DNA from 3 places in the Kocuria rhizophila DC2201 genome. Region 2 is predicted to be linked to each of the others. Evidence: riboswitches for the same ligand, from Rfam matches in the RefSeq annotation. Region 2 holds a riboswitch; each other region holds the start of a gene.
The links. A riboswitch is a leader RNA that binds a small molecule or an ion and turns the genes downstream of it on or off. The one in region 2 is predicted to bind S-adenosylmethionine.
Positions count from the first base shown of each region.

Region 1 (2,196 bases), 560 kb from region 2:
GGTGGAAGCCGGCGCAGCCGAGGTCCAGGAGGTCGTCGATCAGGGTCAGCGTGGCGGCGGTGCCCCGGTGCCGCAGCTCGTCCGGGGAACCCGCGGTGAGGAACCGGGTGAGCCGCTCGGGCACGGGCACACCGGTGATCTCCGTCATCCGCTGCAACCGTTTCGGGTTGGTCAGCGGCATCAGGCCGGCCACCACGGGAATGTGGATCCCCTCGGAGCGTGCCCGCTCGAGGAACGCGGCGTAGTCCTCGGGCTCGTACAGCACCTGCGTGATCGCGTAGTCAGCGCCGGCCTCCTGCTTCTCCCACAGGGAGGCCAGGTCCGCCTCGAAGTCGCGGCCGCGCGCGGGGGAGGGGTAGCACGCCACCGACACGGACAGCGGCCGGGTGCCGGGGCGGAAGCCGTCCCCGAAACGACGCCGCTCGACGTCGCGGATGAGCCGCACCAGCTCCGAGGCCCGGCCGATCCCCCCGGGAGGGGTCACCCACTCACCCGCACCCAGGGGCGGGTCCCCGCGCAGTGCGAGGAGGTCCCGCACGCCGTCGTCCAGCAGATGCTCCACGGAGCGCTCCAGTCCGGCGCGGTCCGTGCCGCCGCACGTGAAGTGCGCCATCACGGGCGTGCGGGTGGTCCGGCGCAGGTGCCGCAGGGCCTCGCGGGAGACACCGCGCCCGCCCGAGTGTCCGTGCGTGACCGAGAAGAAGTCTGGTCCGGCCTGGGCCATGGCGTCGATGCTGCGCCACACGGTGTCCGGGTCCGTGGTGGGGCGCGGGGGGAACACCTCGAACGAGACGAGCGTGGAACGGCGGGGCCGGCGCACCAGCCAGGACGTGCCCGAGGGCGCGGCGCCCGCCGCGGTGAGGTCCTGGTGGACGGCGGTCAGGGGTGCGGACATATGAGAAAACCTCCGGCGGTAGGACGCCGGAGGTCGATTTCCGTGCGCCGTACTTGCCAGCCACGCGGTTGCGTGACGGCCGGATCGTCATCTGGGGCACCCCACTACAGCAGGAGGGTTGCCGCCCGGTTAGCCAGAGCTTTGCACCGGGACTCATGATCCTTTGTTGGCTGCGACAGTAGCACGGGCGGGGAGAGTGTCAAAAGGAGGCCGTGCGGCGTCGTGGGTCGGGGCGGGGGATCAGCGCGGGAGGGCGCCGCGGGTGCTGCCGGTGTGGTGCGGGTCCCGCGTGAAGCCGAGTACGATCCGCTCGGTGTCCAACAGGTCGGAGGAGTCCTCCGGGCCCGGGCACTGGTCCTCGTGGAAGAGCCGCACGAGGGACACGGTCACCGCGCACAGCGTGAACGAACCGGTGGTGACGGCCAGGAAGAACGGGGCATAGGGCGCGTGCACGGACCAGTCCGTGAACAGGAAGGACGCGGTGTAGACGCACGCGGTGAACACGCCGAGCACGGCGGAAAGCTGGTAGAGGCCGTTCTCCAGTCGGTGGTGACGCAGCAGCGGTGTCATGGATCCCTTGCGGTGCAGACGGTGCGGACGGTGTGCCGCGACGACTCGGGGTGACTCCGGAGGACATGAACGAGAACGAGAATGCGCGGGCCGGCAGTGCGCTCATCCTAGCAACCCGGGGTGTCGTCGCACGTGGGGCCGGTGTGGGCCGTTCTGGGGGCGGGGTTGGGCGCGCAACACGTTTTCATGTCTTCGAATGCACTTGGCCGGAGGCGATCCAGCTGTGAGACTCGTCACCATGACGACCTCCCGCGCCCTGCGCTGCCTGTCCGTGGCCACCCTCGTGCTCGCCCTGGGGGCGTGCGGGGCGCCGTCGGGAGGGGACGGTTCTTCTGGGGCCTCGTCCGCCGCGCCGTCGGGGGCCGGGGTCACGAGCGGGGCGACGCCGGGTCGCTCGGGCGACGCCGCGGCGTCGCCGTCCGCCACGAGTGTGCGGCCCAGCCCCTCGCCGGAGGCGGCGCAGGCCGCCGAGCTGACCCAGAGCTTCACCACGCCGGACGGGAGCATCGGGTTCCGCTACCCGCAGGGATGGACGGTGGGCGCACCGGACGCCTCGACGCCCGAGACCAGGGCGTGGCTCCTCAAGGACGCCGAGGGCGCCACCGTACTCATGCTGGCCATCCGGCCGGACGGGCAGATCGCGAGCCCCGTGACACCCACGAGCACCACGTCCCACGGCACCCTGCCCGGCGCGCTGGACTCCCACGGTGACCCCGTGCGCATCGCCGTGG
Region 1 covers NC_010617.1:2,395,202-2,397,397, reverse strand. The annotation lists gene KRH_RS10335 (methylenetetrahydrofolate reductase) at 1-895, opposite strand, end outside; SAM riboswitch class IV at 940-1,056, opposite strand; gene KRH_RS10330 (hypothetical protein) at 1,136-1,465, opposite strand; gene KRH_RS10325 (hypothetical protein) at 1,704-2,196, shown strand, end outside.
Region 1: another riboswitch for S-adenosylmethionine. It lies ahead of KRH_RS10335 (methylenetetrahydrofolate reductase); the one in region 2 lies ahead of KRH_RS07950 (MetQ/NlpA family ABC transporter substrate-binding protein).

Region 2 (2,196 bases):
GCCGCGCGGCTGGGTGAGCTGCTCGCGGACGCCGCGCGGGCGGCGTCGTCACCGGTGCCCGAGGTGCTGCACGGCGAGCGCGCCGCCACGGAGCTCGCCGCGTGGGACGGCGCCGACCTGGTGCTCAACGGCATCACCGGCAGCATCGGGCTCGCGCCCACCCTGGCCGCGCTGGGGGCGGGGCACCGGGTGGCGCTGGCCAACAAGGAGTCGCTGATCGCGGGCGGTCCGCTCGTCACGGCGGCCGCTGCGGGCACGGGCCTCACGAACGCTCTGATCCCCGTGGATTCCGAGCACTCCGCGATCGCGCAGGCGCTGCGCTCGGGCACGGCGGCGGAGGTGGAACGCCTCGTGCTCACGGCCTCGGGAGGCCCGTTCCGGGGGATGAGCCGCGCGCAGCTCGCGCACGTGACGCCGGAGCAGGCGCTGCGCCACCCCACGTGGGACATGGGTGCCATGGTCACCACCAACTCCGCCACCATGGTCAACAAGGCGCTCGAGGTACTCGAGGCGTCCCTGCTGTTCGACGTGCCCCTCGACCGGATCGACGTGACCGTGCACCCGCAGTCGGTGGTGCACTCGATGGTGCAGTTCGTGGACGGCTCCACCCTGGCCCAGGCCTCGCCCCCGGACATGCGGCTGCCCATCGCCCTGGGCCTCGCGTGGCCGCACCGCGTCCCGGGGGCCGCCGCGGCGTGCGACTGGACCCGTGCCGCCGAGTGGACGTTCGAGCCGCTCGACGCCGAAGCGTTCCCCGCGGTCGAGCTCATGAAGCACGCGGGGGCCCTCGGAGGCACATGGCCCGCGGTCTTCAACGCCGCGAACGAGCAGGCGGTCCACGCGTTCCACCGCGGCGCGCTCGGCTTCCTCCAGATCGTGGAGCTCGTGGCGAGCGTGGTGGACGAGCACACCGGTGTGCGCGAGCCCTCCCTCGAGGACGTGCTGGAGGCCGAGCGGTGGGCCCGCGCCCGGGCCGACGAGCGGATCGTCCGGGGATAGTGCCGACTGGGCCCTGCCCGAGGCCACGAGGCCGGGCCGGGCCGAGGTGGCGACACTGGACGCCGGGAGCGCGGTGCGGGGCGGCGCAACGGTCGGGGCGGCGTCGTCCGGGCTGCCGCTGGGAGACCGCGGCTCCACCACCGGCGGTGCGCCCAGGGGAGTGGTGCGATGGGGCCGGGACGCCGCCCGGGTCGGGGACGGGGCCCACGGCGTGCTAGGCTCGTGGACGGATGACGAGTTCCGGCGCGTAGCTCTGGCTGGCCGGACGGCAACCCTCTCCCGTAGCGGGGTGCCCCAGATGACCATCCGGCCGCGGTTCGAACCGATCACGGCAAGTGCGGTTTCTCTTCAAATGGCACGTGTCTGATCCTTGCCCTCATCCAGGTGGGACCGCTCGCTCCGCGCGACCGGACCCCGACCCTGGAAAGGCACGATCGTGCGAAGCAAACGACTGCTCCCCGTAGTACTGGCCACCACCCTGGGCCTGACCCTCACCGCGTGCGGCGGCGGCTCCGAGAACACCGACCCTACCGCCGACGGCAAGATCACCATCGGCATCGTGGGTGCCACGCCCGTCCAGGACGCGTTCAAAGAGGTGGCCGCGAAGAACGACGTGACCGTTGAGTTCGTGGACTTCAGCGACTACAGCCAGCCGAACCCCGCCCTGAAGAGCGGGGACATCGACATGAACTGGTTCCAGCACATCGCCTACCTCGCGGACTACAACAACAGCTCCGGGGACACCATCACGCCCGTGGGCTCCACGTCCATCTTCCCGCTGGGGCTGTACTCCAAGACCGCGAAGTCCGTGTCCGAGCTCAAGCAGGGGGACGAGATCGCCGTCCCCAACGACTCGATCAACCTCTCGCGCTCCCTGAACCTGCTCCAGCAGCAGGGCCTGGTCTCCTTCACCAAGGACACGATCGCACCCACCGAGCAGGACATCGACAAGGAGAAGTCCAAGGTCACGGTCCGCCCGGTCTCCGCCGAGCAGACCGTGCTGTCCATGGACTCCGTGGCCGGCTCCGTGGTGAACAACGACTTCCTGGACCGCGCGAACCTCGACCCGAAGAACGCCCTCGCCCAGGACGACCCCACGGCGGACAGCGCCAAGGTCTACGACAACCTCTTCGCCGCGACCGAGGCGAACGCGGACAACGAGACGCTGAAGAAGGTCGCGGGCTTCTACTACGACGA
Region 2 covers NC_010617.1:1,832,254-1,834,449, reverse strand. The annotation lists gene dxr (1-deoxy-D-xylulose-5-phosphate reductoisomerase) at 1-999, shown strand, start outside; SAM riboswitch class IV at 1,229-1,343, shown strand; gene KRH_RS07950 (MetQ/NlpA family ABC transporter substrate-binding protein) at 1,436-2,196, shown strand, end outside.

Region 3 (2,196 bases), 1.1 Mb from region 2:
CCGGTCCGCCACGAGCTCGGGGTGCTCCACCACGTTGGTCGAGTGGGAGACGAAACCGGGGTAGACCACCTTGCCCTCGGGCAGCTGGTGGTCCGTCCACACCTTCCACTCGTGGCCGTGGCGCGGGCTGGACGCCTCGAAGCTGTAGCCCTGCGCGCGGATGGTGAGCATGAGGTCCACGAGGTACTTGAACTCGAGGTCGGTGGTGTGCGGGCCGTGCCACGAACCCCAGCACAGGTGGAAGCGGATCTGCTCCTCGGGCAGGTCGCGCAGCGCGTAGTTCAGGGCGTCCACGCGCAGCTGGGTGAAGGCCAGGTAGTCCTCCACTGTGGGCTCGGGGTTGATCTGGTCCCAGGACTCGGCGATCGAGGGGTCGTCGATCTGCACGATCAACCCGGCGTCCGTGATGGCCTTGTACTCCTCGCGCATCGCGTCCGCGCACGCGTAGACCAGTTCCTCGTCGCTCGCGTAGTACTCGTTCTTCACGCGCGCGCACGAGCCGGGGGACAGCGCTGCCACGAACCCCTGCGTGGCCCCGGTCTCGGCCATGGCCTCCTTGATCCGGCGGATGTCACCGGCCACGGCTTCCTGACCCGTGTAGGTCAGCGGGCCCGTGATCTTCGGCTGGGACACGCTTGCGCGGTGGGCCAGGACCCCGGCCGTGGGATCCTCGTAGGCCTCCCGGAACTTGGAGCGGTCGCGGCGGTCCGGGAAGCTCGTGAGCACGATGTTGCCCGGCGACGAGCGCAGCGTCTCCGCCGTCTGCCAGCGGTCCTCGTCCGTGGGGGTCAGCCCGCCCAGGCGGTGGAACGAGTAGTTCCACCAGGCCCCGTAATCCACGGCGCCGGACGTGGTGTGGCCGTACTCGCCGTCATTGACGATGTCCAGGCCGATCTCCCGCTGCTTGCGCACGACGTCGATCACCCCGGCGTCCAGCGCCTCACCCAACTGCGCCAGGTCGATCTCCCCGGCCTGGAAGCGGTTGTTGGCCTCGAGCAACTGCGGCGTGCGGGGGAGGGACCCCACGTGGGTGGTCTGGATGCGATCGGTGTTCAAGGGCATGGCTGTGCTGATCCTTTCCATCGGTTCTGGCATTAGCACCGGGTGTGACCCGGTTGCTGCGGCGTGATCGAGCCAGATCTCTGAGCCGCTCTGGATGGGCACCCGTCACCGGGTGTCCGCCCATCCAACCTCACGCACGGGTGGTCGGGCGAATCACGGGCCTGCGTACCCTGGAGTGACCCGGGCCACCGTCCGGGAACCAGGCCGCCGTCCCCGAGGAGTCCGCGCATGACCGAACAGTCTCTGCAGGAGAAGAAGGCACTCGTCACCGGAGGTGCCAGCGGCATCGGTGCGGCGGCCGTCCGGGCGCTCGCCGCGCGCGGTGCGCACGTGGTGGTCGCGGACATCGACCACGACGCCGCCGCGCGTCTCGCGGACGAGGTGGGCGGTGAAGCCTGGGCTGTGGACCTCACGGACACCGCCGCGCTGGCGCGGCTGCGCCTGGACGTGGACGTGCTGGTCAACAACGCGGGCATCCAGAAGGTCTCGCCCCTCCAGGACGTGGAGCCCGCGGACCTGCACAGGATCCTCACGCTCATGCTGGAGTCCCCGTTCCTGCTGATCCGCGCGGCCCTGCCGCACATGTACGAGCAGGGCTGGGGCCGGATCGTCAACGTGTCCTCGGTGCACGGGCTGCGGGCCTCGCCGTACAAGGCCGCGTACGTGGCCGCCAAGCACGGCCTGGAGGGGCTGTCCAAGGCGGTGGCCCTGGAGGGCGCGCCGCACGGCGTCACGAGCAACTGCGTGAACCCCAGCTACGTGCGCACCCCGCTGGTGGACAAGCAGATCAAGGACCAGGCGGCCACGCACGGCATCCCGGAGGAGCAGGTGGTCGAGAAGATCATGCTCACCGAGTCGGCCATCAAGCGCCTCGTGGAGCCCGAGGAGGTCGCGGAGCTGATCGCGTTCCTCGCGGGCCCGTCCGCCGGGATGGTCACGGGCTCCTCCTACGCCATGGACGGCGGCTGGACCGCCTCCTGAGACGACGCCGCCCGCGCGCCTGCCGTGCCACGCTTTCGGCAGCCGGGACGCGGACCGTCTACGCTGAGATGCGGATCACATGTGCAGGCAACGCGAAAGGGTGGGCATGTCCAAGGTCAGAGAGGACGTCGCCGGGCTGCTGGCGGAGACCCT
Region 3 covers NC_010617.1:257,257-259,452, forward strand. The annotation lists gene KRH_RS01125 (cobalamin-independent methionine synthase II family protein) at 1-1,062, opposite strand, end outside; SAM riboswitch class I at 1,077-1,163, opposite strand; gene KRH_RS01130 (3-hydroxybutyrate dehydrogenase) at 1,291-2,043, shown strand; gene KRH_RS01135 (CoA transferase subunit A) at 2,150-2,196, shown strand, end outside.
Region 3: another riboswitch for S-adenosylmethionine. It lies ahead of KRH_RS01125 (cobalamin-independent methionine synthase II family protein); the one in region 2 lies ahead of KRH_RS07950 (MetQ/NlpA family ABC transporter substrate-binding protein).